DNA from 2 places in the Arthrobacter arnarulunnguaqae genome. Region 1 is predicted to be linked to the other one. Evidence: riboswitches for the same ligand, from Rfam matches in the RefSeq annotation. Region 1 holds a riboswitch; the other holds the start of a gene.

The links. Region 1 has a riboswitch for S-adenosylmethionine ahead of ACHAAJ_RS05670 (hypothetical protein). Riboswitches for the same ligand answer to the same signal wherever they lie in the genome.
Region 2: linked by a shared signal. The riboswitch ahead of ACHAAJ_RS07255 (methylenetetrahydrofolate reductase) and the one ahead of ACHAAJ_RS05670 (hypothetical protein) in region 1 are both predicted to bind S-adenosylmethionine.

What each region holds. Positions count from the first base shown of each region.
Region 1 covers NZ_JBIMER010000004.1:62,045-76,300, reverse strand. The annotation lists gene ACHAAJ_RS05715 (type III polyketide synthase) at 1-804, opposite strand, end outside; gene ACHAAJ_RS05710 (inositol monophosphatase family protein) at 948-1,820, opposite strand; gene ACHAAJ_RS05705 (MarR family winged helix-turn-helix transcriptional regulator) at 1,986-2,504, shown strand; gene ACHAAJ_RS05700 (MFS transporter) at 2,579-4,084, shown strand; gene ACHAAJ_RS05695 (thiamine pyrophosphate-requiring protein) at 4,252-6,063, shown strand; gene ACHAAJ_RS05690 (pyridoxamine 5'-phosphate oxidase family protein) at 6,087-6,527, opposite strand; gene ACHAAJ_RS05685 (very short patch repair endonuclease) at 6,560-7,042, opposite strand; gene ACHAAJ_RS05680 (App1 family protein phosphatidate phosphatase) at 7,088-8,218, shown strand; gene ACHAAJ_RS05675 (acyl-CoA thioesterase) at 8,215-8,679, shown strand; gene ACHAAJ_RS05670 (hypothetical protein) at 8,676-9,173, opposite strand; SAM riboswitch class IV at 9,183-9,300, opposite strand; gene ACHAAJ_RS05665 (siderophore-interacting protein) at 9,414-10,250, shown strand; gene ACHAAJ_RS05660 (DNA-3-methyladenine glycosylase family protein) at 10,277-11,176, opposite strand; gene ACHAAJ_RS05655 (DNA-3-methyladenine glycosylase I) at 11,173-11,766, opposite strand; gene ACHAAJ_RS05650 (alpha-ketoglutarate-dependent dioxygenase AlkB family protein) at 11,763-12,473, opposite strand; gene ACHAAJ_RS05645 (methylated-DNA--[protein]-cysteine S-methyltransferase) at 12,470-13,153, opposite strand; gene ACHAAJ_RS05640 (RNA polymerase sigma factor) at 13,150-13,653, opposite strand; gene ACHAAJ_RS05635 (ATP-binding protein) at 13,757-14,256, opposite strand, start outside.
Region 2 covers NZ_JBIMER010000005.1:170,226-184,481, reverse strand. The annotation lists gene ACHAAJ_RS07300 (HU family DNA-binding protein) at 1-273, shown strand, start outside; gene ACHAAJ_RS07295 (hypothetical protein) at 638-1,285, shown strand; gene ACHAAJ_RS07290 (copper resistance CopC family protein) at 1,337-2,041, shown strand; gene ACHAAJ_RS07285 (bifunctional copper resistance protein CopD/cytochrome c oxidase assembly protein) at 2,038-4,176, shown strand; gene ACHAAJ_RS07280 (hypothetical protein) at 4,166-5,080, shown strand; gene ACHAAJ_RS07275 (NHL domain-containing thioredoxin family protein) at 5,199-7,145, shown strand; gene ACHAAJ_RS07270 (long-chain-fatty-acid--CoA ligase) at 7,142-8,668, opposite strand; gene ACHAAJ_RS07265 (hypothetical protein) at 8,799-9,791, opposite strand; gene ACHAAJ_RS07260 (helicase HerA-like domain-containing protein) at 9,839-11,518, opposite strand; SAM riboswitch class I at 11,740-11,845, shown strand; gene ACHAAJ_RS07255 (methylenetetrahydrofolate reductase) at 11,933-12,841, shown strand; gene metE (5-methyltetrahydropteroyltriglutamate--homocysteine S-methyltransferase) at 12,897-14,256, shown strand, end outside.

The DNA.
Region 1 (14,256 bases):
GATGTGGTCGTCGATGATGTGCGGCACGTAGGTCCCCAGCACCATCTCGAATCCCTCGTCGCCGATGTTCCACGCCATCGAATCCTCGCCGACCGGCGTGAGCACGGTTTCGAAGTGGTCCAAACTCAGCGAAGCGCCGACGTCGGGCAGGTCCCGCGCCGTCACGACGGCGGCCGACGCACCGTCGGCGAACAACGCAGATCCCATGATGGTGTCCGGGTCGTTGGAGCTGCGCACGTGGAGCGAGCAGAGCTCGGCGCAAACCACCAGCACGACGGCGTTCGGCTCGGCTACGCAGAACTGCTTGGCCGCGCGCAGGGCCGGGAAGGCGGCGTAGCATCCCATGAAACCGAGGTGGTAGCGCTGCACGGACGGGGACAGGCCGAGCGCGCGGACGAGCTGGTAGTCCGGCCCGGGATTGTAGAAACCGGTGCAGGAAACCGTGACGACGTGCGTGACGTCCTCGGGGCCGAGCCCCGCCGCGGCGAGAGCCTTGCCGCCGGCCTCCATGAACAGGGGTCCGGCCTGCTCGGCGAAGATCGCATTGCGGACCTTCGTGCTCGGGCTCAGCAGCAGGCCGCTGCGGGCGTCGAAGAACACGGGCTCCGCGGAATCGTTGTCCACGGTCAGTTCGGTGACGGCGGTGCGACGCGTACTGATCTGCGCGGAGTTGAAGGACGTGGCGACCAGCCGCTGCCCGAGGCGCGTGAGGCCGGGCTGGGCGGCGAACACGTCGCGCGCCTGGTCCTGGTGGAGGATCGTTGGCGGAACGGCTGTCTGGATCGTGCGCAACATGACGGGCATGTCCTGAGCCTAGGTGTGGGCCCACCGCGCGTAAAGCGGATTCGACGAAGGCAGCTGTCGGCCCCTCCCGTTTCGACTGAGGTAGATGTCGCTATTGGGCCGAATCCGGACATCTACCTTCGTCGAAACGGGGGAGGGCGGGGCTAGCCTTCGTCGAAAAGTGCGGGCGGCGCCGGGCGGGAGGCGCGGCGGGCGGCGACGATGTCCCCGACGATGCGCACCGCCGTCGTCGCGTTGGACCCGGGGGCGAACGCGACGTAGCAGGGCGCCTCCTGCGCGGGGCGGTCCTCGTCGTCGTAGCGGAACGGCAGGTACGTGCCCCCGGCCTGGCGGACGATCAGCGCCCCGGCGGCGATGTCCCACGGGTTCGTGTCCAGGCCCATCGTGACGTCGGCCCACCCCGCGGCGACGTGCGCGAGCATCAGCGCGCCGCTCACCTTGCGGCGCAGCGTCGCGTACGTGGTGACCAGTTCGGCGAACGAATCGAGGCCCAGCTGCCCGTCGAGCGCGAGGGCCTCGGCGGAGGGGTAGTCCGTCATGATGGACGCCCTGGCCTCGTCGGACTGGCCGGCGGGGCGAAGGGGCTCGCCGTTGAGGTAGGCGCCGTCCAGGTCGGCGGCGAACACCAGCTCGGCGACGGGATCGTAGACGACGCCGGCGAGCAGCTCGCCGTCGAGCGCCGCGGCGATGGAGACGCAGAAGAACGCGACGCCGTGCGCGAAGTTGCTGGTGCCGTCGATGGGGTCGACGATCCACTCGATCCGGCCGGATCCGCGGTGGCCGCCCTCCTCGCCGAGAATCCGGCTGTCCGGCTCCGCGGCGAACAGGTGCGCCGCGATGGCCTCCTCGGAGGCGCGGTCGTGTTCGGTCACCAAATCGTGGTGGTTTTTCTTCTCGTCGATGCGGAAGTCGGAGCGGAAGGCCGCCCGGAGCATCGGCCCGACGCCGGTGGCGGCGTCCTCGGCGATCCGGCGGAGGTTGGCGGACAGTTGGCGGGCGTTCTGGGAAGCATCCACGAAGCCAGCCTAGCGGCCGGGACGACCGGTGAGGTGCGGCACATTACTTCACAGGGGCAACTAAAACAGGTTATGGTTGCTTGAGGCAATATTCGCCTTCGTCAACTATCAGAAGGCCCGGCCCGATCCTTGAATCCCGCATCAACACCCCCGAAGGGAAGTCCCGTGCCGCTTCACGCCGCCACGGCAGCCGATCTGGTCGGCAGCGTCCAGTCCCTGCACCAGGTCCTCAAGTGCGTCGCGTACGCCGGCGTGCGGCCGGGGGAGCCGGGCATCGGCCAACAGGCGGTCCTCGGCCGGGTGCGCGACAGCCAGCCGGTCCGGGCCACCGACATAGCCCGCCGGCTCGGCGTCGGTCCGGCCGCGCTGAGCCGCCACGTCACCGAACTCGAGGCCGCCGGGATGGTCGTTCGCGAGGCCGACCCCGTCGACGCAAGGGCTCAACTGCTCCGGCTCACCGCGCAAGGGGACGCCGCCGTCGAGCGCGGTCTGGCGCGCCGTGCGGAGCTGCTCGGGGAACTGCTGGACGGTTGGGACGAGGCCCGGGCGCGGGACGCCGTCGCACTCCTCGACGAGATCTCGGGAGTGCTGCGCGAGGGACTCGCCCGCGAATCGGCCGGCGCAACCGGCCCGGCGGCCACCGGCCACGCAGCCGCCCGCGAGTCGGACGGGGGCGCGAAGTGAGCGCCGGCGTCGACCCCCGGACGGGCGCCGCGGCCGCGCCGCCCCAACGCGACGCACTGGCCGACATCCCGCAGATGACCCAAAAGGAGGTCCTGCGCGCGCTCGTCGGCGTACTGGCCAGCTTCTTCGCCGCCATGCTCGCGGCCACGATCGTGTCCATCGCCCTCCCGACCATTATGGCCGAACTCGGCGGCTCGCAGACCGACTTCGCGTGGGTCATCACCGCCGCCCTGCTCGCCAACGCGGCCAGCACGCCGATCTGGGGCAAGCTCGCGGACCTCTTCGACAAGAAGAAGCTGACCCAGATCGGCATCCTCATTTTCGTCATCGGATCCCTGCTGGCCGGCTTCGCCCAGGACATCCCCATGCTGATGGGCGCGCGCGTCATCCAGGGCCTCGGGATGGGCGGCCTGACGGCCATGGGCATGGCGGTCATCGGCAGCATCATCCCGCCGCGCGAACGCGGCCGCTACTCCGGCTACTTCGGCGCGGTCATGGCCGTCGCGACGGCCGGAGGGCCGCTGCTCGGTGGCTTCATCGTGGACACGCCCCTGGGTTGGCGGTGGACCTTCTGGATCGGCATCCCCCTGGCGCTGCTGTCCATGGTGCTGATCCACAAGACGCTCCACCTGAAGCACACCCCGCGCAAGGTCTACATCGACTGGGCCGGAGCCACGCTGGTCACCGCGTCCGTGAGCACGCTGCTGATCTGGGTGTCCTTCGTGGGCCAGGCCGGCCACTTCGCGTGGGCCTCGTGGCAGACGGCCGCCATGGTCGGGGCCTCGCTGGCCATGATCGTGGTCCTGCTCTTCGTCGAATCGCGTGTCCCGGAACCGGTGATCCCGCTGAAGATCATCGCCCAGCGCACCACCGCGTTGGCCATCGTCGCCTCGATCGCGATCGGCGTGGGCATGTTCGGCTCCGGAGCGTTCCTCGGCCAGTTCTTCCAGCTCTCCGCCGGCGCGACGCCGACCATGGCCGGCGTCTTCACCCTGCCCATGATCCTGGGCAACCTGGTCGGGTCCGTGGTCTCCGGCCAGCTCATCAGCCGCTTCGGACGCTGGAAGGTCTTCCTGGTCGTCGGTTCGCTGCTGAACGTGTCCGGCCTGGGGCTGCTGGGCACCATGACCCACGCGACGCCGTACTGGATCCTCGCGCTGGGGATGCTGCTCAACGGCCTGGGCATGGGCATGATGCTGCAGAACCTGGTCCTGGCCGTGCAGAACACGGTCAAGGTCACCCAGATCGGCACGGCCAGCTCGTCCGTCGCGTTCTTCCGCTCCGTCGGCGGGGCGTCGGGCGTCGCGGTCCTCGGCGCCGTGCTCTCCGAACGCGTCGGCACGCTCACCCTGGACGGACTCCGCGCCGCCCACCTGATCGCGCCCGACGGCGGCGGCAGCCCGGTCGCCGGGGTGTCCACCATGGACGTCTCGGCGCTGCCGGACAACGTGCAGTCGATCGTGCAGGGCGCATTCGGGGACGCGACGGCCGCCGTCTTCCTGATCTCGGCCGCGGTGGCCCTCGTGGCGTTCGTCTGCGTGTTGTGCATCAAGGAGGTCCCGCTGCGCCGGTCCGTCTGACCGGCGGAACCCACCGGCACGACGGCGGTGCCGCGCCTTGCGGCCGCGAGGCGTGGCACCGGCGTCGTTCTATGTCTTCAGGCGCCCCGCGGGCGGGTGGTACTAAGGATAAGGAACGCAGGGAAGACGACGCGGCGGACAACGACGAAGACCGAAGGGCGGGGTCGATGGAACAGCGGCTGGTGGCGGACACGATGGTGGAACGCCTCGAAGCCTGGGGCGTCAAGCGCGTCTTCGGCTACAGCGGGGACGGGATCAACACGTTCCTGGGAGCCCTGCGGCGGGCGGAGAACGGACCCGAGTTCGTCCAGGCCCGGCACGAGGAAAGCGCGGCGTTCATGGCCGTGGCCCACGCCAAATACGGCGGAGGGGTCGGCGTCGTGACGGCGACGCAAGGGCCCGGCGCGGTCCACCTGCTCAACGGGCTCTACGACGCCAAGCTGGACGGCGTGCCGGTGGTGGCGATCGTCGGACAGCAGGAGCTGTCCGTGCTGGGTTCGCAATACCAGCAGGAGATCGACCTCGTGACCCTTGTCAAGGACGTGGCCGCGCGGTTTTCCCAGCAGGTGTCCGATCCGGAGCAGTTGCCCATGGTGCTGGACCGGGCGTTCCGGACGGCGCTGGCGACGTCGTCCCCGTGCGTGGTGGTGGTGCCGCACGACGTGCAGCAGATGCCGGCGCCGGAACTCGAGCGCGAACATGGCACGGTGGTGACAGCGCCGAGGTTCGAGCGGCCCCACGTGGCGCCGCGCCGCGCGGAGCTGGAGGCGGCCGCGGAGCTGCTCAACGCCGGGCGCCGCGTCGCGCTGCTGGTCGGCCAGGGCGCGGCGGGCGCCCGGGACGAGGTCGAGGCCGTCGTCCGGCGGCTCGGGGCCGGTGTGACCACCAGCCTGCTGGGCAAGCCGCACGTCGACGAGACCGCGGACTACAGCACCGGGGTGATGGGCCACCTCGGAACGTCGGCCAGCGGATGGCTGATGGAGCACTGCGACACCTTGCTGATCGTAGGATCAAACGACCCGTGGACCGAGTTCTACCCGCCGCCGGGCGCCGCCCGCGCGGTGCAGATCGACAACGACGCGAGCAAGATCGGCAACCGCTACCCCGTCTCCGTGGGGCTGGTCGGCGACGCCGCCGGCACGCTGGCGGCGTTGTTGGAACTGCTCCGGCCACGGACCGACGGCGACTGGGCCGGCCGGGTCGCCCAGGCCGTCGGCGACTGGCATCGGCTCTCTGCGGAGCGGGCCGCGACGCCGGCCGAACCCGTGAACCCGGAGCGCGTGGCCCGCGAGCTCAGCGACCGGCTGCCGGCGGACGCCCAGGTCGCGATCGACGTCGGAAGCTGCGTCTATTGGTACGCCCGCCAGCTGCGCCTGCCGCCCGGCGTGCCCGCCCACCTCAGCAGCACCCTGGCGAGCATGGGGTGCGGCGTTCCGTACGGACTGGCCGCCAAGCTGTTGGCGCCGGAGAGGCCCGTGGTGGTGCTCGCCGGGGACGGCGGCATGCAGATGAGCGGCATCGCGGAGCTGGTGACGGTTTCACGGCTGTGGCGGCAGTGGGCCGATCCGCGGTTTGTGGTGTGCGTGCTGAACAACGGCGACCTGGCCGAGGTCACCTGGGAGCAACGCGAAACCGAGGGCGACCCGCGGTATGCCGCCTCGCAGAACCTGCCGCCCTTCCCGTTCGCCGGATACGCGGACGTGCTGGGGCTGCGCGGGATTACGGTCGAGGATCCGGAACTGCTCGGCGCGGCCTGGGACGAGGCGTTCGAATCGAAGGTCCCGGTGGTGCTGGACGTCCAGACCGACGCGTCCGTGCCGCTGCTGCCGCCCTTCCCGCACGGTGCGCGCAAGGCCGAGACGATGCGCGCGGGGCTGAGGCAGGAGGGCGCCTCGGGGGAGCGCGCCCTGCGCCTGCTGGACACGTACGTGGCCCAGGAGGAGCGGCTCTTCGGGGACGGCGCGTCAGGCCCGGCGTAGGGCGGGAGGCGGCGCCGGCGGCCCTACGACTCGTCCAGCTGCTCCGGCTGGCGGCCGAGCCGGAAGTGGCGCCCGCTGACCGACTGCGGTTCGATCTCCACCCAGAAGTCCTTCAGCGTCGGCAGCCACGGGGCCACGCCCGTGTCGCGGGCCGCCTCGATCTCCGCCTCCGTCTGCAGGACGCGCGCCGTCCCGCGGACGACGACGGACCACGCCTCGTCACTGAGGATCCCGTCGGCCTCGAAAACAACGCGGGGGTTGACGGTCAGGCCGGCGAGCTTGCCGCCGGGTGCGGTTCGCAGATAAATCCGGCCGTTGGCGGTGGCATGGTTGACCGGTACCAGGTCGATCTCGCCGGCAACAACGGTGGCCAGCCGGCCGTGCCGGGCGTCGGCGAGGAGTTTCCAGCACTGGTCGGCGTCGAGGACGAGGACGGGGCTGCCGTCGGGGTGGGTGAACATCATGGCTTGAGTATTCTACTTCGCGTAGAAAATAGCTAGGGGTTCGCCGTCGGGTCCAGGAAAGCCGCGAGCGAGCGCAAAACCCGGTCCGGATCCGCCAGCTCGCACTCCCAGACAGTCAGCGAGTCCCAGCCCAGCGTGCTCAGGGCCGCGCTGTGCCGGAGGTCCCGGGCTGCGTTCCCCTCGCGCTTGGCGCGCCAGAATTCGGCGTTCGACGACGGGGCCCGGCGGCCGGCGGGGCAGTCGTGCTGGTGCCAGAAGCACCCGTTGACGAAGACCACCTTGCGCCGGGACGCGAACACCAGATCCGGTTTGCCCGGCAGTTTTCCGCCCGCGAGCCGGACGTCCGGGGCGGCCCGGCGGGCGGCGGCCGCCGCGGCGCGGGCGAGCTGGCCATGCAGGCGGTAGCGGTATCCGGCGGCGTGGGCGATCCGGCGGACGCGCAGTTCCGGACCGGTGTCCTTGCCCCGGATGCGGGACATCAGGGCGGAGCGCTGCTGGGGCGTCAGGCGGTCCATGTCACCATTCTCACGAACGCCCGCCGGGCGTGAAAGACTTGCGGCATGCGAGGAAACCAGAGCGACACGCCCCACCGCCACCTCGGTGTCCGCCTCGAGGATTCGTGGCACGCCTTCCGCGAGCGCGGCGCCCGCGCCAAGGGAATGGTGGCATCGGTCGCCTCCTTCAGGGGCTACGGCCTGAGTTCGCCGGACGGCGGATGGGTGCGCGTGCTGGCCAGGATTTCGATGGCCCGCCCGGAGGGACCCGAAATCGCCGTTCCGACGCCCAAGGTCGTCGCGGACAGCGTGCGCGGATGGAAGAACTTCGTCTCCCCGGCCCTGCCGTACGCAGAGGTCACCGTCACGGTCGAGGGCCGCAAGTACAAGGTCGACGCCGACCGGGGAGGCGTGTTGGACGCGCTGATCGAGGTGGGCCTGGAGCCGGGCTGGCACACGGTCCACTTCTCCTGCGAGGGCTCGGAGGACGCACCCGCCCGGGTCTTCGTCGTCGATTCCGCCGTGGACTTCGGCATGGTGTCCGACGTCGACGACACCGTGGTGGTCACCGCCCTGCCCCGTCCGCTGCTGGCGGCGTGGAACTCTTTCGTGCTCAACGAACACGCGCGCGTGGCGACCCCGGGGATGGCCGTGATGATGGAGCGGCTGATGCGGGGGCGTCCGGGATCCCCGGTCCTCTACCTCTCCACCGGAGCCTGGAACGTGGCGCCGACCCTCACGCGGTTCCTCACCCGAAACCTCTACCCGGAGGGGGCCCTGCTGCTGACCGACTGGGGGCCGACGGAGGGCCGCTGGTTCCGCTCGGGCATGAAGCACAAGGTGGACCAGCTGCGCCGACTCGCGGACGAGTTCCCGCAGATGAGGTGGCTGCTGGTCGGCGACGACGGGCAGCACGACCCGGAGATCTACGCGGAGTTCGCCAAGCGCTACCCGCAGAACGTCCGGGCGATCGTGATCCGCCAGCTCACGCCGTCGGAGGCCGTTTTGGCCGGCGGCCGCTCGATGGGCACCGTGGACGCGACGCCGGGCGTGCCCTGGATCTACGCTCCCGACGGAGCCGTGATCATCGCCGAACTCGAGAAGCTCGGGATCGTTTCCGCCGAGGACCAGCGAGTGCAGGAGGACGAGCAACTCCGCGCGGTGGAGCAGAAGCAGGCCCGCGGGGAAAAGGTGTGAGCGGACGCAGGCTCCGCGTCCGGGTGCCCATGCGTTGGGCGGACATGGACGCCTACGGGCACATCAACAACGTGAACCTCCTCCGCATGCTGGAAGAAGCGCGCATCGCCGCCTTCGGCGTCCCGGGCGGGACGGGCAAGGTGGGCAACGAGCCGATGGTGGCCCTGTTTTCCGCCGTGCCCGCCGGCACCCAGACGCTCGTGGTGGAACACCGCGTGCGGTATGCCGCACCGCTGGACTACCGCAACGTTCCGGCCGAGGTCGACGTGTGGATCTCGGCGGTCAAGCCGGCCAGCTTCGACATCGCCTACGAGATCCACGACCCGGTCGACGGCGGGGTGTGCGTCCGCGCCACCACGACCCTGGCCTTCTTCTCGACCGGGGAATCCCGTCTGATGCGGATCCCCGCCGAGCGCCGGGAGGCCCTCGCGGAGTTCCTGGGCGAGCCGGTCTTCCGTTAGGACAGCCGGGCCGCCAGTTCCGCGAAGTCCCGCCCGAGGCATTCCTCGTGGGCCAGTGCACACGGCTGCACCGGGTTCGCGGACAGGCTCACGTAGGCTCGTCCGGCGTGGCGCAGCCGGTCCGCGGGCAGACCGAGGATTCCGGCCGATTCGTTCCAGACGAACCGCCAGCGCGCTGGCACGGGTCCGTGCAACGGCCGGAGGCGGGAGGCCTCATCCCGCGGCGGCGGCGCGTGTGCTTCGCGGGCGGCCGCGGGCAGCCCGCGCATTCGGGCGGCCACCTGGAACGCGTCGTGGGTGTGTGTGGTGACGGCTTCGCCGTCGGCTGCGTGGATGACGACCCGTTGTTCCGGCACGCCGACTTCGACTGAAACGGTCACCCAGTCGGCGGGGAGCGCCAGCGCGCGGCGCAGTGCCGCCACGTGGATGCGGTGTCCGGGGTCGAACGAGGAACAGAGGGAATCGGCGCCCGAGGCGGTGGTGTGGAAGCCCATGGGACCCTTCCGTTGCTCTTGCCGACGTCGAGTGGGCCGCCGGCCGCTTCGTCATCCGAACCACCCGTTAAGCATGGGGTTGGTGTGCGGCCGGGTCGGAGCCCAAAGCTGGCCGCATCTCGTGAAGCTGGCTTAATCCTAGCGCAGGCAGTGCGCACGGTTTGCGTTGCGTCATTTTGTGGGATTGGCTGGGGAAAACCGAAGCGCCGAAGGACCCGGCGCCCAGAGGAGTGATATCGAGTGAGCGTTCCCCCAACAGCACGTCCGGCCCGGCCGCTGATTGTCTTGGAGGTCGTGGCGAGCGAGACGCTGGGAGAGCACATGGTTCGGCTGACGTTCGGCGGGCCCGGCTTCGCCGAGTTCCGCAACAAGGACGCCACCGACAAGTACGTGAAGCTATTGTTCGTCGATCCGGCGCTGGGACTCGAGCCCCCGTACGACATGGATGCCCTGCGCGCCGCGCTTCCGGCGAACAAGATGCCCGTGCGCCGCACCTATACCGTTCGCAGTGTCGACGAGGCGGCCGGCACCCTGCAGATCGACTTCGTGGTGCACGGCGACGACGGCATCGCAGGTCCGTGGGCGGCGTCCGCGCAGCCGGGGGACAAGATCTGTTTCTCCGGACCCGGCGGGATGCATCTGCCCGATGTCGAGGCCGACTGGTTCCTCTTCGCGGGGGACGAATCCGCGCTGCCGGCGATCGCGGCGACGCTGGAGACCATGGATCCCGACGCGAAGGGCTTCGCCTACCTCGAGGTCGCCGGACCGGAGGACGAGATCGCGTTGGACGTGCCCGCCGGGATCGACGTGCGCTGGTTGCACCGCGGAGGACCGGTCACCCCCGAGAGCGCGATGCTGGCTTCTGCCGTCATGGCGGGGGAGTGGCCCGAGGGCCGCGTGCAGGTCTTCGCCCATGGAGAGCGCGAGATGGTCAAGGCGCTGCGGCGCTACCTGTCCGACGACCGTGGGGTGGACCGCAAGCAGCTCTCGCTGTCCGCCTACTGGGCGTATGGACGGGCCGAGGATACGTTCCAGGCGGAGAAGCGCGAACCCATCGGGCAGATCTTCCCCGAGTAGCCGCCACACCGACGGGTAGCCGCCGGCTACCTCAAGTAGGCGGTGGACGTCCACAGGTGCATCAGCGCGTGGGCGCGGTACGGGCTCCAGTTCCGCGCGCGCTCGGCGGCTTCCGTGGTCGAGATGCCGCCCAGGGCGCGGCGCAGCACCAGGTCCCCGGGTGCGAAGGCGTCGCGGTCCCCGGAGGCGCGGACGGCCAGGTAGTCGGCCGTCCACTCTCCGATGCCGGGCAGTGCGAGCAATTCCGCGCGGGAGAGCGGAAACCACGGACTTCCCGGCACTTTTCTTATCACCTCACCCTCCGCATGGCCTGCGCGGAGGAACGCGCCCGCCAGCGCCCGCAGCGTGCGTGCCCGGGCGTTCGCGATGCCGACGGCGGCGCGCAGACGCTCGTGTGCCGCCTCGGCAACCGCCTCTGCCGCGGGAAAGGTCCGGAGCCCTGCGGGTCCGTCCGAGCCGTACGCGGCGACGAGCCGACCGGCGAACGTGCGGCAGGCGGCGAGCGAGACCTGCTGGCCGAGCACGGTGGTCGCCGCCGCCTCGAACGGGTCGAGGCACCCCGCCACGCGCAGGCCCGGGCGGGCGGCCACGAGCGGAGCCAGCAGCGGGTCGGCCGCGAGCACGGCGTTCACGGGTGCGAGGTCGGTGTCCAGGTCCAGCCACGCCCGGACGACGGCGCCGAGTTCCGTCCGGTCGGCGGCGGACAGGCCGGGCGAGGACACCCGCACACCGGCGGGTTCGACGGCGACCGTCACCGCGCGGTGCCCCGAGGTCAGGCGCACCGCTCGGGTCAGCGTGGCGTCGCGGACGTCCACCGCGTCCACACCCGGTATGGCGTGCGCGGCGAACAACCCCATCAGCGCCGGGGCGTCGAGTCCACCGTTGGCCGGCAACAGGCGTCCGCGGTCCGCCGGTCCTGAACTCATCCCGGCCAGACGCCCGAGGAGCCGCGGCGGTGGCTGTCCAACAAGTGGGTGTCCACTATGCCGATGGCTTCCATCAGCGCGAACATCGTGGTCGGCCCCACGAAGGAGAATCCGCGCTTCCGCAGCGCCTTGGACAGTGCGATGGATTCTGGCGAGGTCGTGGGGACGTCCGCGAACGTGGCCGGCCGCGGCGTCTCGGCGGGACCGAACGACCACACGAACTCGACCAACCCGCCGTCCGACCGCAACTCGATCGTGGCGCGCGCATTGGCGATGGCTGCGAGGATCTTGGCGCGGTTGCGCACGATCCCGGCGTCCGCCATCAGGCGAGCCACGTCGTCCTCCCCGTATGCCGCGACGGAGTCCGGGTCGAAGCCGTCGAAAGCGGCCCTGAACGCCTCGCGCTTGCGCAGGATGGTGGCCCAGGACAGCCCGGCTTGAAAGGCCTCCAGGCTGATGCGCTCGTACAGCCCGCGTTCGTCCCGCACGGGAAGACCCCATTCGGTGTCGTAGTATTCGCGCAGCATCGGATCGACGCTGGCCCACGGCGGCCGCGCGAGTCCGTCCTCGCCGATCACGGTCCCGTTCATGGCGTGGGTTGTCCTTCCAGTCCGGTGGCGCGCAGGGTGATGTTGATGCGCCCGTGCTCCAGCCCGCATCCCTCCGGGGCGGTCCCGGCGTACACCTTGGGTACGCCATGGTAGGCCAGCCGCGACGGCCCGCCGAACACGAACAGGTCCCCGGAGAGCAGCTCGACGTCCTCGTAGGGCTTCGCCCGGCCCTGCGTGTTGCCGAAACGGAACAGGCACGCGTCCCCGATGGACAGGGACACCACGGGGGCCGGCGACGACTCGTCCTTGTCCTGGTGCATGCCCATCTTCGCCCCTGCCGCGTAGTGGTTCACGAGGGCGGCGTCCGGCACGTAGGGGACGTCCGGCCGGCCGGACCGCGCGTACCCCGGGGTGCCGACGGCGTCGTACGCCTCGGCGACCGCGCGGCCGCCGAGTTCGGCGAGCCAGCCCGGCAGCGGGAGCACGCGGTTTCCGTTCACGTCCGTCGCCTCGCGCGTGTAGCGGTAGGGCTGCCAGTGCCAGCCCAGGCACACGGTGTGCACGGACATCTCGTGCCCGCGGACCTTGGCCGCCCGGATCGGCACCGGTCCGTCGGCCCACTCGCGGAAGCGCGCGGCGATCCAGGCCTGCTGCTCCAGGCTCAGCCACCCCGGGACGTGGACCGCGCCCGGTGCCACCTGCCGGACGGGCCGTTCCAGGAGGTCGTCGCCGAACAGGGTGTTCACGCGGCCGACTCCAGGCCGAGCAGCCGCGTTTTTGCCTCCGTCCCGCCGAGGTAGCCGCCCAGGGTCCCGTCGCTGCGCAGGACGCGGTGGCACGGCACGACGACGGGCAGGGGATTGGTCGCGCAGGCGGTGCCGACGGCGCGCACCGCCTTCGGCCGGCCGGTGGCCAGCGCGATCTGCGCGTAGCTGGCCGTCTGCCCGTAGGGGATCAGCGGAAGGTATTCGTGGATCTCGCGGCGGTAGCCGGAGGACAGCGTGCGGTCCAAGCGGAGGTCGAATTCGTGCCGGGTGCCGGAGAAGTACTCGTCCAGCTGCCGCGCCGCGTCGTCCAGGCGGGCCGGGGCACGCAGGATCCGCGGGCTCAAACGGGACGCGAGCTGTTGCAGGACGGCGTCGTGGTCCTCCTGGGCGAAAGCCACCCGGACCAGTCCCGTCTCGGTCGTGGCCAGCAGCAGCGATCCCACGGGGGTGTCCACCACGCGGTAGGCGACGTCGAGGGCGCCCGCGGCGGCGGCGGCCTCCACGAGGCGCCGGTGGAGCCGTCCGGCGACGTCGGCGGTTTCCGCGGTGGCGGACAGGAGCGCGGCGAGTTCGGCGTCGAAGCGTGGAGTGCCGGACGCGTCCGCCGATCCGGTGGTGCCGGGCGCGTCGGCCACGGTGGGGGGAAGAGGGGCGCTCATGGGTGTACCTCCTGCGGGATGGTGTGGGTGTCCAGGGCCGTCCGGAGCGCCCTCATGCCGTCCGAACAGGCACGGCGCGTGGCCTCGACGCTGCCGCCGAGGATGGCGGCGACCTCGCCGTGCGGCAACCCGGCGACGTGGTGGTACGCTACGGCCATCCGCTGCTTGGGCGGCAGCGCGGCGAGTGCGCGCCAGAGGTCGTCCTCCGGTTCGCTGGGCACCCCGAGTGTGGAATGCGCGTCCGGCGGATCCGCCGTCGGGACGGCGCGGCGGGCCGCGGAGCGGACGACGTCGACCGCCTTGCGGTGCGCGATCGTCACCAGCCACGCCTCGACGTTCGCGTCCGCCGGCAGCTCCGGGTAGGCCCGCAGCGCGGCGAGGAACGTCTCCGACCATGCGTCCTCCGCATCGGCACCGGAACCCAGCACCGCGCGGCAGACCCTGAACACCGTGGTGCCGTGGGCCCGCACGACCGATTCGAACGGCTGCTTGATGTTGATCACCTTCGTAGACGCCGGCGCCCGCCAAAGTGTGAGCCCCGTGATGACAGAATCTACGCGCCCGCGGATCGGCCCGACGAACCCGGCGCCCGATTGTGGACAACTACCGCAGGACGATGTCCGTCGCCAGGGCCGGGGACAGCCCGGTCTCCACGAATCCGGACACGTTGGACCCGGGGTGCTTGACGATGTCGGACACCGAGCCCAGGTGCCGGGAGAGGTCGATCTTGTCCTCCGGCGCCGCGAGCAGCAGCTGGAAGCCGAACTCCTGCAGCGCGTTGATGCCCGCCGCCGCGTACTCCGAGTTCGCCTGGATGAACGCCTCGTCGATCATCACCGTCCCGTAGGTGGTGAAGCCCTGCAGCGCGAAGCCCAGCTGGTAGGCCAACGCGGCGCCCATGATGAACGAGGTGAACCGCTGGCCCTCGCCGCCGGACAGCGTGCCGGGCTCCAGCCCGGTCTCCACCTCGCCGCCCGGCTTGTGCTCGTTGCAGGAGATCGTCACGTGCTGGCGAACGTCCAGCACGGTGTCCCGCCACGCCTGGTGGGACGAGTCGTCCAGCGCGTCCACCAGCCGCTCCAGCGCCCGGTAGCTGGAGGTCA
Region 2 (14,256 bases), on a different contig from region 1:
CGTAGTGAACTCGTTGCAGCCGTCGCCGAGAAGACCGGCAACTCCCAGGTCGCCGTGAACGGCGTTCTGGACTCGGTGTTCGAGGTGTTCGTTGACCAGGTTTCCAAGGGCGAAAAGGTGTCGATCCCGGGCTGGCTCGCAGTCGAGCGCACCGACCGCGCCGCCCGCACCGGCCGCAACCCGCAGACCGGCGACACCATCCAGATCCCGGCCGGCCACTCGGTCAAGCTGACCGCCGGCTCCAAGCTGAAGGCGGCCGTCGCGAAGAAGTAGTTCGCGCCGCCTGTCGAGGGCCCGTCCACCCCACTGGGGAGGACGGGCCCTCGCCGTGTGTTCCGGGCAATGTCCGCGAGCCGCCTCCGGACCGCTCGCCGGGCCGCCTTCCGGGCCGACGCCGATCCGGTGCCTGCCTTCGACGGCCCGGGGACGGCCAGATTCTACGTGACGTAGAATTGGGGTTGTTTCGAATGGGCATGGCCGCATCTTCCGTGGGAACATGAGGGGGTCGATGGGAACCCGCGGGGCGACAAGCCCAGTCCGCGGACCGCCATTCAATCCGCCGAAACAAGCAGCCCGCACCCACCGCAGCGACAAGCCGCCGGAACCGGCAGCCCGAAACGACCCGAGGAGCCGTCCCGTGGACCACCGCCGCACGCGCCTGCTGCGCGGGTGGCTCGGTGCCCTGACGGCGACCGGGCTCGCCGCGGCCTCGCACGCGCTGGCCGGCGGAGGCCTCCCGGCCGTGGAAGTTCTGGTCCTGCTCCTCGTCGCCTCCGCCGCCATCTGCACGGCCTTCGCGGGCCGGGGGCTCTCGCTGGCCCGAACGACGCTCGCCGTCTTGTGCAGCCAGGCTATTTACCATCTGGCGTTCGGGCGGGGCCACCCGGCCGGCGGATCGAACCTCCACACGCCAGCCATGACGACGCCGGGGCGCGCCGGGCACGAAACGCACGGCGTCACGGGCGTCGACTCGCAGATGCTCATCTCCACGGCAACGATGACGGCGTCCGGCCCCGTGCCCACCGAAGCCGCCTGGATGCCGGTCGCACACGTGGTCGCGGCCCTCTGCACGGTCCTGGCCCTCCGGCGGGGGGAGCTCGCGGCCCGCGCCGTCGCCGACACCGCGTTCCTCGCCGCGCCGCTCAGGGTGCTGCGCCTGAAACCCGCTCCCGTCGAAGTCCGCGTCCTGCTGCCCGACGCCGTGCAGGTGCCGGGCCTGCCCGTTCTCGGTGTTCCGCTGCGCGCCCTACTCCGCCGCGGTCCGCCCGCTTGTCCTGCCCCGTAGCCCGACGCAGACAGCAGGCCCCGCCCCGCGGGGAGAGACAGGAAGCACACCATGCAGAACGAATCCATTGCCACGCAGCACCAGCACCACTCCCGGTGCGGGAGTCCCGGGAACCACGCTCGCACCCGCGCCACGGCGATCGTGGCGCCGCGCGCCGTGATCCGGACCATCCTGTCCGCCGCCGCGGCCTTGCTCCTGGCCGGCGCGGCCGTCATGGCTGCCCCGGCCGCGTTCGCGCACGACGAGCTCGTCGAATCCACGCCCGCCGCGGGCGCCACGGTGGACACCGCACCGGACGCCGCGACGCTGCGCTTCAGCAACCCCCTGAACACCATTCCGGGCAGCACGGTGGTCCAGTTGGCGGACGCCGCCGGAACGGAAATCGACGCCGAACCGAGCGTCGACGGCGACACGCTGACCGTCGACTTCGGACGGGGACTGCCAAGCGGGTCCTACGCGCTGCAGTGGCGCGTGGTCTCCAGCGACGGGCACCCGATCGAGGGCACGCCCGCCAACGGAGGCGCAATCGACTTCACCGTCGGCGCCGGCGGGGCCGGCGAATCGACGTCGCCCGCGGCGTCGTCACCAGCCCCGTCCGAGTCGGCGGCCGCCGCGCCCGAGGAAGGGGCCACCGACCCGGCGGACGCCGGGTCCCTGGGGCTCGGAGGCCTGCCCGCGCCCTTGGTCTGGGTCATCCTCGCCGCGGCGACAATCGCGGGCGCGGCCGTGGTGCTGGCCAAGGTGCGCCGCCGGTGAACCGGAACGCCGAGGCGACAGTCGTCGGCGCCGCGGACCCCACGGGCCGCGGCGACCGACGCTGGGCTGCGCTGGTCCTGCCCGCGCTCATCGCGGGGGTTTTCGCCTTGATCGCCGCGTTGCTGTACTCCGGATCCACGGTCGCCGGCCAGCTGGCGGACCCGGGGGCCCTCACGCGCTGGGGACTGCCGTTCGCCGTCGCCATCCACCACGTATCGATGTCCCTGGCGGTCGGCGCGCTGGTGTTCGCCGCCGTCGTCCTGCCCCGCTCGACCAGACCGCAGCGCGCGCGCCGCGGCGGCGACGGCCGCGCCGGATCCACGGACGGCGGAACCGAGCACCCCGCATTCGCGCGCGCCATGAACGTGGCGGCCGGCGCCGGCATCGTCTGGACGCTGGCGGCGGCGGCCGTGCTGGTCCTGACCTTCTCGGACGTCGCCGGCCTTCCGCTGAGCTCCGATCCCGCGTACACCGCGGCGTTGGCGGACTACGTCGTCAACATCTCCCTGGGGAAGGCCTGGACGTGGATGGTCGCGATCGCGGCCGTCACGGCCTCGCTGGCCTTCGGCGTCCGGTCCCCGGCCGGGGTGGGCATCGCGGCGGTCTTCGCTTTCGCGGGCGTGCTGCCTGTCTCGCTGGTCGGCCACGCAGCGGGCGGCGACGACCACTGGGGGGCGACCAACGCCATCCTGCTCCACCTGGTGGGCGTGTCCCTCTGGGTCGGAGGCATGGGCGCCCTCGCGTGCCTCGCGGGCCTGCTCGAGGCCAAGGCGCCGGGCCGGTTCACGGGGGAGCGTCCGGTCCTGGCCGGCGTCGTCCTGCGGCGCTTCTCCGCCCTCGCCACGGTCTCCTTCTTCCTGGTCTTCGCCTCCGGCATCGTCAGCGCCTCGGTGCGGATGGATTCCCTCGCGCAGCTCGCCACTCCCTACGGCGGCCTGTTGGTCGCGAAGGCGTCGCTGACGCTGGTGCTGGGACTGCTCGGCCTGGCGCACCGGTTCCGCGTGATCGGGCTGCTCGAGGCCGGACGCACGACGGCGGTGCGCCTCGCGTGGCGGCTCGTCGCCGTGGAGGCGGCCATCATGGCGGCGGTGATGGGCATCGCGACGGCGCTGGCCCGCACGGCACCCCCGATTCCGGAGGACCTCCCGCCCGCCGCGACGCCCGCCCGAATCCTCACCGGGTACGATCTTCCCCCGGAACTGGTCTCCGGCAGCTGGCTCACCGTTTGGCGGGTCGACTGGTTCTGGCTGGCCATCATCGTCTTCCTCGCCGCGGCCTACATCAAGGGCTTCGTGGCCGTGCGGCGCCGCGGCGACAAGTGGCCGGTGCCGCGTCTGGCCGTGTTCATGGTGGGCCTGGCGGCGCTCTTCTACATCACCTCGGGCGCCCCGGCCGTATACGGCATGGTGCTGTTTTCGATGCACATGGTCGGCCACATGGCACTGACCATGGTGGCCCCGTTCTTCCTGGTGCTCGGTTCGCCGGTGACGCTGGCCCTCAAGGCCGTGCCCGCCCGGACGGACGGAACCCGCGGACCGCGCGAGTGGATCCTGGTGCTGGTGCACTCGTGGTTCTCGAGGATCGTCACGCATCCGCTGTTCGCGGCGGCCAACTTCGCCGGTTCGATCATCATCTTCTACAACACGGACCTCTTCGGGTTCGCTCTGCGCGAGCACGTCGGCCACGAGCTGATGAACCTGCACTTCCTGCTTACTGGATACATCTTCGCGCTGAACATGATCGGCTCCGATCCGCTCCCGCGGCGCGCTCCGTATCCGCTGCGCCTGGTCATCCTGCTGGCGACCATGAGCTTCCACGCGTTCTACGGCGTGTCCATCATGAGCAGCGAATCCCTGCTGCAGGCCAACTGGTTCGGGAACATGGGCCGGACGTGGGGGCCCTCCGCGATGGAGGACCAGCAGATCGGCGCCGGTGCCATGTGGGGCATCGGGGAAGTGCCGACCCTGCTCCTGGCGCTCGGGGTCATGGTCTCCTGGAGCCGGGACGACGCGCGCGAAACAAAGCGCAAGGACCGCGCCGCGGACCGCGACGACGACGCTGAGCTGGCCGCCTACAACCGCATGTTCACCCAACTGAAGAACCACGACGAGGAGATCGACCACCGTGGCCGCTGAACCCCCACGCCCCCGCGGCGGAACGCCTCCGGGCGTCCGCTCCCACGTAGCGGCCATGCGCCTGGCCCGGATCCTGGCCCTGGTGGCGATAGCGGTCGCCGCCGTGCTGGCGCTCGCCGGCTGCGCGGGCGGCGGCGCCCCGGGCGCCCCGGGCGCCCCGGCCGAGCCGGGCGCCGGGGGATCCGGTCCTGCGGAATCCGGCGCCGCGGCGGATCCGCACGCGGGCGTCGAGACGCAGGAGCCCGCCGAAGCCGACGCCGACGAGGGGCCCGCGGACACCGCCTCGGCCCGTGCGGTCGCCGCCGGGATCGAGCGGGCCGCCAGCTACGGCTTCGACCTCAGCCAGCCGGCGGGGGAGGAACAACTGGAGGCCCTGCGCTCGGCGCCCGCCGACGCGCTCGAGGGCGTCGTCGTCATCCCGTCGACCTGCGAGACCGTGCTCCGGGACCTCAACTGGTCCCCGGTCCTGCTCGGGGCGGACTCCGCCCGGACGGACTTCGCCACGGAGAAGGTGTCCGCCACCGGTTCCGTGGAGGTCGCCGCGATCGGCGACCGCGCGGAGCTGGACGCCCACTACGCCACCGTGGGGAAGATGCTCGGCGAGTGCAACGGCATGACGCTGAACATGCAGACCGACGGCGCGAACGGCGGCGTCGTGACCGAAACGGTTCCGCTGGCCAGCACGGTCCCCGACGTCGCGGACGGAACCGCCGACTCGGCTCTGCTGTGGACGCGCGGCCGCGCCGACAGCGACCTGCGCCAGCAGGCCCTGGTGCTGATGAGGGAAAGCAAAGGGCACGTCGCGATGGTCTCGTTCATCGCCGTCGAGGGCCTGGAGGCCCAGGAGTTCGCGGACATGGCCTCCGCGGTGCTCGAGGCCGCCGTCGCGGAACTGCCGGAATAGGCACGACGCCGGGGACCGCCGCCGTCGTACGCCGTCACGTTCGGCGCGTGGGGGAATCTTCGGCGGGGATAATGGGTTGAGACCCTACGTCAGCCGACAAAGTCACAGGAGTGCAAGCATGAGTCCAGAAACCACCGAATCCGTCCGCGCCGCCTACCGCGTGCGCGCCTCCGAACTGGTGGGCCGCAACTGGCTCAACACCGGCGGCAAGCAGGTCACGCTCGAGGACCTCCGCGGCAAGATCGTGGTCCTGGACTTCTGGACCTTCTGCTGCATCAACTGCCTCCACGTGCTGGACGAGCTTCGCCCGCTGGAGGAGAAGTACCGCGACCTGCTGGTCATCGTCGGCGTGCACTCCCCGAAGTTCGAGCACGAGGCCGATCCGGTGGCCCTGGCCGCCGCGGTCGAGCGCTACGAGATCCACCACCCCGTCCTGGACGACCCGGAGCTGCAGACCTGGCAGGCGTACTCGGCCCGCGCCTGGCCGACGCTCGTCGTCGTCGACCCCGAGGGCTACATCGCCGCGCACCTGTCCGGCGAGGGCCACGCGAACGGGCTGGAGGTCCTCGTCGAGGAGCTCGTCGCCGAGCACGAGGCCAAGGGCACGCTTCACCGCGGCGACGGGCCGTACGTGGCGCCTCCCGCGCTGGAGGGCGACCTGCGCTTCCCCGGCAAGGTCCTGGCCCTGCCGAACGGCAACTTCCTGGTCGGCGACTCCGGGCACCACCGGCTCGTGGAGCTCGGCAACGACCTCACCACCGTGGTCCGGACCATCGGCGAGGGCGTCAAGGGCTTCGCGGACGGATCCGCGGACACGGCGCGCTTCAACGAACCGCAGGGCCTGGCCGCGCTGCCGGCCGACGTCGCGGCGAAGGTGGGATACGACGTCGTCGTCGCCGACACCGTCAACCACCGCCTGCGCGGGCTGTCCCTCGCCACGGGCGAGGTCACCACGGTCGCCGGCAACGGCGTCCAGCGCCTGCTCGACGCCGACCAGGCGCGCGCCGCGGGAGACGCCGCGAACGACGCCGATGCCTGGGTCCACGACCTCGGCGCGGTCCCCCTCGAGACGTCGCTGTCCTCGCCGTGGGACGTGTTGTGGTCCGCCAAGGCGGGCCGGTTGGTCGTCGCGATGGCCGGAACCCACCAGATCTTCTCGTTCGAGCCCGTGACCGGCGCGCTCGAGGTCTTCGCCGGCACCGGGCTCGAGGGCCTGCAGGACGGGGTTCCGGGACAGTCCTGGTTCGCCCAGTCGTCCGGCCTGGCCGACGACGCCCAGGGCGACATCTGGGTCGCCGACTCCGAAACGTCCTCCCTGCGCGTGCTGCGCCTGGGAGACGACGGCCGCGTGGCCACCGTCGAAACGGCGATCGGCGCCGGGCTGTTCGACTTCGGCTTCCGCGACGGCGACGCCGCCGAGGCGCGCCTGCAGCACCCGCTCGGCGTGACGGTCCTGCCCGATGGTTCCGTGGCGATCGCCGACACGTACAACGGCGCGGTGCGCCGCTACGACCCGGCCACCGCCACCGTGTCCACGCTGGCGCGCGGGCTGTCCGAGCCCTCCGACGTCCTGCTGGACACGTCGGTCGACGGCGAGCCCGTGCTGCTGGTGGTCGAGACCAACCAGCATCAGCTGGTCCGGCTGCCGCTTCCCAAGGAGGCGCTCACGGTCGACGAGGGCGCCTCGCAGACGGCCCGCCCGAAGACTCCGGTGGCCCCGGGCGACCACGAGCTGGTGGTCCGCTTCTCGGCCCCGAAGGGCCAGAAGCTGGACGACCGTTGGGGCGACCCGACCCAGCTGAAGATTTCCGCGTCCCCGGAGGAGCTGCTGGTGGGCGGCGCCGGAACGTCGGTGGGCCTGACGCGGACCCTGCGCCTGAACCCGGACGTGTCCGAGGGCGTCCTGCACATCACGGCCCGCGCCGCGGCCTGCGACGGCGAGGCCGGCGGAGAGATCCCCGACCACGCAGCGTGCCACCTGTACCAGCAGGACTGGGGCATCCCGGTGCTGATCGACGCGGACGGCGAGACCGAACTGACGCTGGACCTGCGCGGCCTGGACTAGTCGGCCCGGTACTGCGCCACGAGTTCCCGCTTGAGGATCTTGCCGCTGGGACCGAGCGGGAATTCGCTGACCAGCCGGACGATCCGCGGGTACTTGTAGGCCGCGAGGCCGTCCGAGGCGTAGTTCCGGACGGCCTCGGCCGTGAGTCCGCTGCCGGGCACCGGGGAAACGGCCGCGACGATCTCCTGCCCGTGCGCGTCGTCGTCGACGCCGAACACGGCGACGTTGGCGATCTCGGGGTGGTTCATCAGGTACTCCTCCACCTCCCGCGGGTACACGTTGTAGCCGTTGCGCAGGATCATGTCCTTCTTGCGGTCCATGATCCGCAGGTACCCGTCCCCGTCCTTGGTGCCCAGGTCCCCGGTCCGGAACCAGCCGTCGACGACCGCCTCCGCTGTGGCCTCCGGGCGGTTCAGGTAACCGGAGAAGAGGTTATGCCCGCGGACCACCAGCTCGCCGAATTCGCCCCGGGGCAGCAGCTCGATCGCGTCGGGTACCTCGGCGCGGGCGATTTCGACGTCGACGCCCCAGATCGGCGTCCCGACCGTCCCCGGCACGGGGTCGCGGCCGACGTGGTTGAAGCTGGCGACCGGGGACGTCTCTGTCAGGCCGTAGCCCTCGTAGACCCTGGATCCGAAGTTCTCTTCGAAGGCGCCCAGGGCGGCGAGCGGGAGGGAGGCCCCGCCGGAGACCGCGTAGCGCAGCGCCGTCGGCTTCTCCGGGCGGTCGCGGTACGCCTGGAGCAGCCCGAGGTACATGGTGGGCACGCCGCAGAAGATGTTCACGCCGTCGTCGAGCAGCATGTCCAGCGCGCCGGCGGGCGTGAACTTGGGTAGGAGCATGATTTCCGCGCCCGCGCGCAGCCCGGCGTTGAGCACCACCGTCTGGCCGAAGGTGTGGAACAGCGGCAGGCCGCCGAAGATCCGGTCGCCCTCGCGGAAATCGAACGTGCTGGTGAGCAGGACGTTGACCTGTTCGAGCAGCGCCAGGTGGCAGCCCAGCGCCCCCTTGGGCTTGCCCGTGGTCCCCGAGGTGTAGAGGACGGTCGCGATGTCCTCGGGCCGCATGGGGAGGTACGTGTCGATCGGTTCCGCGGCGGCGGCGAGGTCCTCGAGCCGGTCGTGCACCCCGGGTTCCGGTGCCAGCACCGTGACGACGCGGGTGTCCGCGGCCTGCGCGGCGGGCGCCCCCTCCCCGAGCAGCGGAGCGGCGCAGACCATGAGGCCGGCCTCGGCGTCGCGCAGCACGTATTCGATCTCGTGCCGCTTGAGCAGGGCATGGATGGGCACAACGGTCGCGCCGAGGGCCAACACGGCATAGTAGGTGCGGGCGAAGTCGGTGACGTTGGGGATGAGCACGGCGACGCGGGATCCGGGCTGGACGCCGGCGTCTCGCAGGGCTCCGGCGTACGCCCGGGTCTGGTCCCACAGTTGGGCGTAGGTGACCGTTTCGCCGGCCAGGGTCACGGCGGGCCGGTCCGCGAACCGCTGGGCGGATTCGGCGATGATTGCGGCGACAGACATGGTGGCGAACAAGACCGCTCCTCTGGTGGGTGTGACACGTCACAATAGTCTCCTGTGAAACCGAGGCTCACGTCAAGATACTGAGTCTCACCAAAGGGTTTGGGGCGGCCGGACCCCGCGGGCGGGCCGGCTACTCTCCCGTCACGGGAGTGACGGACACGGACTCCGGGCCGACGCTGAGCCTGGCCGTGAAGCCAAACGACTCCGTCACCGTCTTCTCCTGGAACGCGCCGGTCATCAGGTCCTGTTCCACGAGGGTCAGCCGGGTGTCGACCTCGAGCGGGCGGAGCACCCACCCGCCCTGGTACGCCTCGACGTCGATCTTGGGGTAGCCGACCACGTCCCACTTGATGGTGTCGGCGGAAACGCGGGCGTTGGTGCTGTAGCTCAGGGGGCAGGCGGCCGGCTTCAGGACCTGCTGCGCCGTGCAGCCGTCGAGGTAGCCGCGGATCTGTTCGTCGATCTCGTCGACCAGTCGCTCGGTGGGACGGGTGACGAGGTCCAGCGGCTCGCGCTCGGCCGCCGGGCCGGCGTCGACGACGCGCGTCTTGGCCGGCGCCTCGAAGTACTTGGTCTCGTAGCTGGCCTCGACGACGGAAGGCAACATGGTGGGCACGCCCTGGACGCCCTTGGACAGGGGGGAGGCCAGGCCGTTGACCCGGACTTCGTTCGTGGTGTCCGCCCTGACCTGGAGCACCGGCAGGTGTGGCGCCTCGAACCGCCACCGGTCGAAAAACATCCACTCGCTGCCGGACTTGCGCAGCCGGAACACGGTCTGGTGGTCGGATTCGTTCACGCTGTAGGTGGTGGTCACTTCGACGTGCCCGCCGGACAGCCGGCTGGTCCCGGCCACGCGGAAGTCGGTGATCGGCGCGACGGAGGCCTTCAGGCCCTCGCCGTCCAGCAGGAGCGCATTGCCCGGGGGCACCTCGGCGCCCACAAGCCCAAGGGCCTGCTCGCCTTCGCCGGCCTGGAGCAGCGCGAAGTAGTCGGTCACCAGGCGCTCCGGGCCGAACACGCGCTGGTTGACCATGGTCACGGTGACGACGGCGGCGACGGCCACAACCATCAGCGCGGCCAGCCACACGGCGACTACTTTCACGAGGGGGGAACCGTTCTGCACCCCTCCTACGTTACCGGCCCGCGTCCTCCCGGTAGGCACCGCGGAGGTCAGCGGCGGCGGCGCCGCTTGGTACCGAACATGCCCCGGAGCAGTTCCTTGCCGATGACCCCTGCGGCCTGGACGGCGAAATCCATCATCGGGTTCTGTTCCTGTTTCGGCACGCGCTCCGGCGCCTGCTTCCGCCCGCGGGGGGCCGGAACAGGATCGCCCCCGCGGGACGGGGGTGCGGAGTTCGGGAGGCTGCCGGGCCGCCCCAGGATGTCCTCCTCGATGCGGCGCGATTCCGCATCGATGTCCTCCTGTGACTGTCCGGCGCCCGGCACCCGGCCGGCCACCGAACCGCCCGTGGCGGAACCGGGCGCGGGCTCCGCCGTCGCCCTGCCCTTGAGGACCTCGTAGGCGGACTCGCGGTCCGTCACGGTTCCATAGACGGACAGCAGGGCCGATTCGGAGACCGTCCGGGCGACGACCTCCGCGGCCGAGGCGCCCATCGTCGACTCCGGTGTCCACATGCGCGTCCACGCGACCGGCGTCGGAGCGCCGTTTTCGTTCATCACGGTCACGATCGCCTCGCCCGTGCCGGCCTGGGTGAGGGCCTCCTCGAGGTCGTAGTCGCTGACGGGGAACGTGGAAACGGTGGCTCGCAGCGCCTTGGCGTCGTCGGGGGTGAACGCCCGCAGCGCGTGCTGCACGCGGTTCGCGAGCTGTCCCAGCACATCCGCCGGGACGTCTTTGGGCGTCTGCGTCACGAAGAACACGCCGACCCCCTTGGACCGGATCAGGCGCACGGTGGTCATGATCGAGTCGAGGAACGCCTTCGACGCGTCACGGAACAGCAGATGGGCCTCGTCCAGGAAGAACACGAGCTTGGGCTTGTCGGCGTCCCCCACTTCGGGGAGCTCCTCGAAGAGGTCCGCGAGCAGCCACACCAAGAACGTGGAGAACACCAGCGGCTTCTGCAGAATCGTCGGAAGCTCGAGGCAGGAGATGACGCCGCGGCCGTCCGGTGCCATGCGCAGCAGCTCGGCGGTGTCGAACTCCGGCTCGCCGAAGAACTTCTCCAGGCCCTGGGCCTCCAGCGCCACGAGTTCACGCAGGATCACGCCCGCGGTGGCCTTCGACAGCCCGCCGAGCTCCCGGAGTTCCGCCTTGCCCTCGTCGCCGGTCAGGTGCGAGATCACGGCCCGGAGGTCCTTGAGGTCGTAGAGCAGCAGGTCCTTTGTGTCCGCGTAGTGGAAGATCAGCTGCAGGCTCGACTCCTGCGTTTCGTTCAGCTCCATGATCCGCGAGAGCAACAGGGGACCGAAGGAGGAGATCGTCGCCCGGACCGGAATGCCGGCGCCGTCGCCGCCGAGGGAAAAATACTCCACCGGGAAGGTTTTGGGCGTCCAGTCCATGCCCACGCTCCTGGTGCGGGCCAGCAGCTTGTCGCTGGGAGTCCCCGGCGTCGAGAGGCCGGTGAGATCCCCCTTGATGTCCGTCAGGAACACCGGTACGCCGTTGGCGGAGAGCTGTTCGGCCATGACCTGCAGCGTGATGGTCTTGCCCGTGCCGGTCGCGCCGGCCACCAGGCCATGGCGGTTCATCATGCGCAGGGGGAGCCGCACCCGTGCGTCAGGATGGACCTCGCCCCCGACCAGCGCCGCCCCCAGGTCCACGCAGGGTCCCTCGAAGGTGTAGCCGGACTTGATCTTTTCGGCCTGCCCGGCCGCTGCGCTCGTCGACATGGCACCCAGCCTAAGGCGCGCTCCGCGGCGACGCACCCGTCCCCGGTCCCGCGCCCCGCCCGCCGGGCGCGTCACAATCGCTTCACATGACGCGGTGCGGCGGCCCGGTGACGCGCGTGGCGGCCCGGCGCCGGTCACAACCGGTCATATTCCGGATGATGAAGCGCCGCGCGACGGACGGCTTGCGGGGCCGTCCGGGCCCTGCGTTAGATAGTGGAACCCAACCATCAAGAGCGGCCGAGAGATCTGGATCGATGACGCCGCAGCAACCATCCGAGGGCCCCGTGGGGGCCGCGCGAACGGTGCTACCGCCAGAAGCGATGGAGACGCATCAGCGACGCCACCCGGACCCGCGGCATGCCACCGGACCGGACCGCCGCCGCACTCCTTCGCTGTGACAATGCGAGGAGAACCATGTCCGAACACAACGTCGGCGCCGCCCCACCGGCGCTGTCCTACGAGCTGTACCCGCCGGCCAACGAACGCGCCGCCGCCAGGGTCTTCGAGACCATCGAGGCGCTGGCCGGCACCAACCCCGACTACGTGTCCGTCACCTCCAGCGGGACGCCTGCCCGCCGCGAGGCCACCATCGAACTCGTGGGCCACCTGGTCCGCAACACCGCGCTGCGGCCCCTGGCGCACCTGATCTGCGTGGGGGAGAGCCGCGCCACCCTGGACGCCCTTGTCACCCGCCTGGTCGGGCTGGGCGTCCGCGGGGTGCTGGCACTGCGCGGGGACCTCCCCGCGGAGCCGGACGCGAACCGCGGGGAGCTCCGCTACGCCGGCGAGCTGGTGGAGCTGATCCGCGGCGTCGAGCGGCGCCATGCGGCGTCGTTGGCCGGCGGCAGGCTGGCCGTCGGGGTGGCGGCGTATCCGCGCCGGCACCCGGAGTCGCCGTCGTTCGAGCACGACGTCGAGGTGCTGCTGGCGAAGGAGCGTTCCGGCGCCAACTTCGCCATCACCCAGGTCTACTTCGAGCGCTCCGACTACACCGGCCTCGTGGAGGCCGCGCGCCGCGCCGGGGTCAGGATCCCGATCGTCCCCGGCATCATCCCGTTCGACAGCGTGCGGCGCCTGACCCGCCTCGCCGCGATGTCCGGCGTCGAACCGGGCAGGGACCTGCTGCACCGCCTCGAAACGGCGGACAGCGACGGCGAACGACGCCGGATCGGCGTCGCCAGCGCCGTCGAGCTGGCCAAGGGCGCGTTCGATGACGGCGCCCCCGGCCTGCACCTCTACACGTTCAACGATCCGCAGGGCTCGCTGGACGTCGTCGAGGCGCTCGAGATCTCCAAGGCAGCACCGCAACGCGTGCCCGCCTAGGCGGCGCGCACGCACACCGACCCACCGACCGATTCACCGCAAAAGGAGCACCACCATGACCACCCACCAGCACAGCTTCCCCGCCGCCACCATCCTCGGATACCCGCGGATCGGACCGAACCGCGAACTCAAGCGCGCCATCGAGGCCCACTGGGCCGGCAAGCTCGACGCCGACGGCCTGGACCGGGCGTCCGAGGCCCTGCAGGACGCCACCATCGACCGGCTGACCGGCCTCGGACTCGGCGCGGCGGACTCCTCCATCCCCGCCGACTTCGCCCTCTACGACCAGGTGCTGGACACCACCGCCGCCCTCGGCGCCTTGCCGACGCGCTTCGCCGACCTCGCCGAATCGGACGGGTCGCTGGACACCGACGGGTACTTCACGCTGGCCCGCGGCGACGCCGAGCGCCCGCCGCTGGAAATGACCAAGTGGTTCGACACGAACTACCACTACCTGGTCCCGGAGATCGGCCCGGACACGACGTTCGCGCCGCTTGCCCACCGCCTCACCAGCCTCGTGGCCCGGCAGAGCCGCCGCGGAAACACCCTCCGTCCCGTCCTGGTTGGCCCGGTGACCTACCTGCTGCTGGCCAAGGCCGAGGACGGCGCACCCGAGGGCTTCGACCCGTTGTCGCGGCTGGACGACGCCGTTGCCGCCTACGAGGGCATCATCGACGCGCTCGGAGACGCCGGCGCCGAATGGGTGCAGCTGGACGAGCCGGCCCTGGTCACCGACCGCGGCGGCGAACTGGCCGTCGCCGGCGGCGTCGTCGAGGGCGCCTACCGTGCGCTGGCCGCCGCAACGCGGGCCGGCTCGGGGCCGGCCCTGTTCGTCACCACCGGCTACGGCACCGCCGGAAACCGCCGCGCGCCAGGTGAGGCCCTCGCACTGCTCGCGTCCGCCGGCGTCCAGGCAGTGCACGCGGACCTCGTCGCCGGGGACGCCCTGGCCGACGCCGGGGTGGATGCCTTCCGCGCCGCCAACGGCGGCGCCGCGACGCTGGTCGCCGGCGTCGTGAACGGCCACAACATCTGGCGCAACGACCTCGCCGCGTCGCTGTCCACGCTGGACAAGTTGGCCGCGGGCGGCGGCAAGGTGTCCGTCGCGACCTCGACGTCGCTGTTCCACGTCCCGCACCAGGTCGACATCGAGACCAACCTCCCGGGCCACCTGCGGGACTGGCTGGCGTTCGCGGACGAGAAGACCACCGAGGTCCTTACCCTGGCCCGCGGACTCGCCACCGGGCCGGACGCCATCGCGGACGAGGTCGGGGCGGCCACCGCGGCCCTCGCGGCGCGGGCCACCGGCGAAGGCGTCCGCAAGGAGGCCATCCGCCGGCGGACCGGGAGCCTCACGGCCGCGGACTTCACCCGGCCCGACGGCGCCGTCCGCGCGGCGGCGCAGCAGGAGCGGC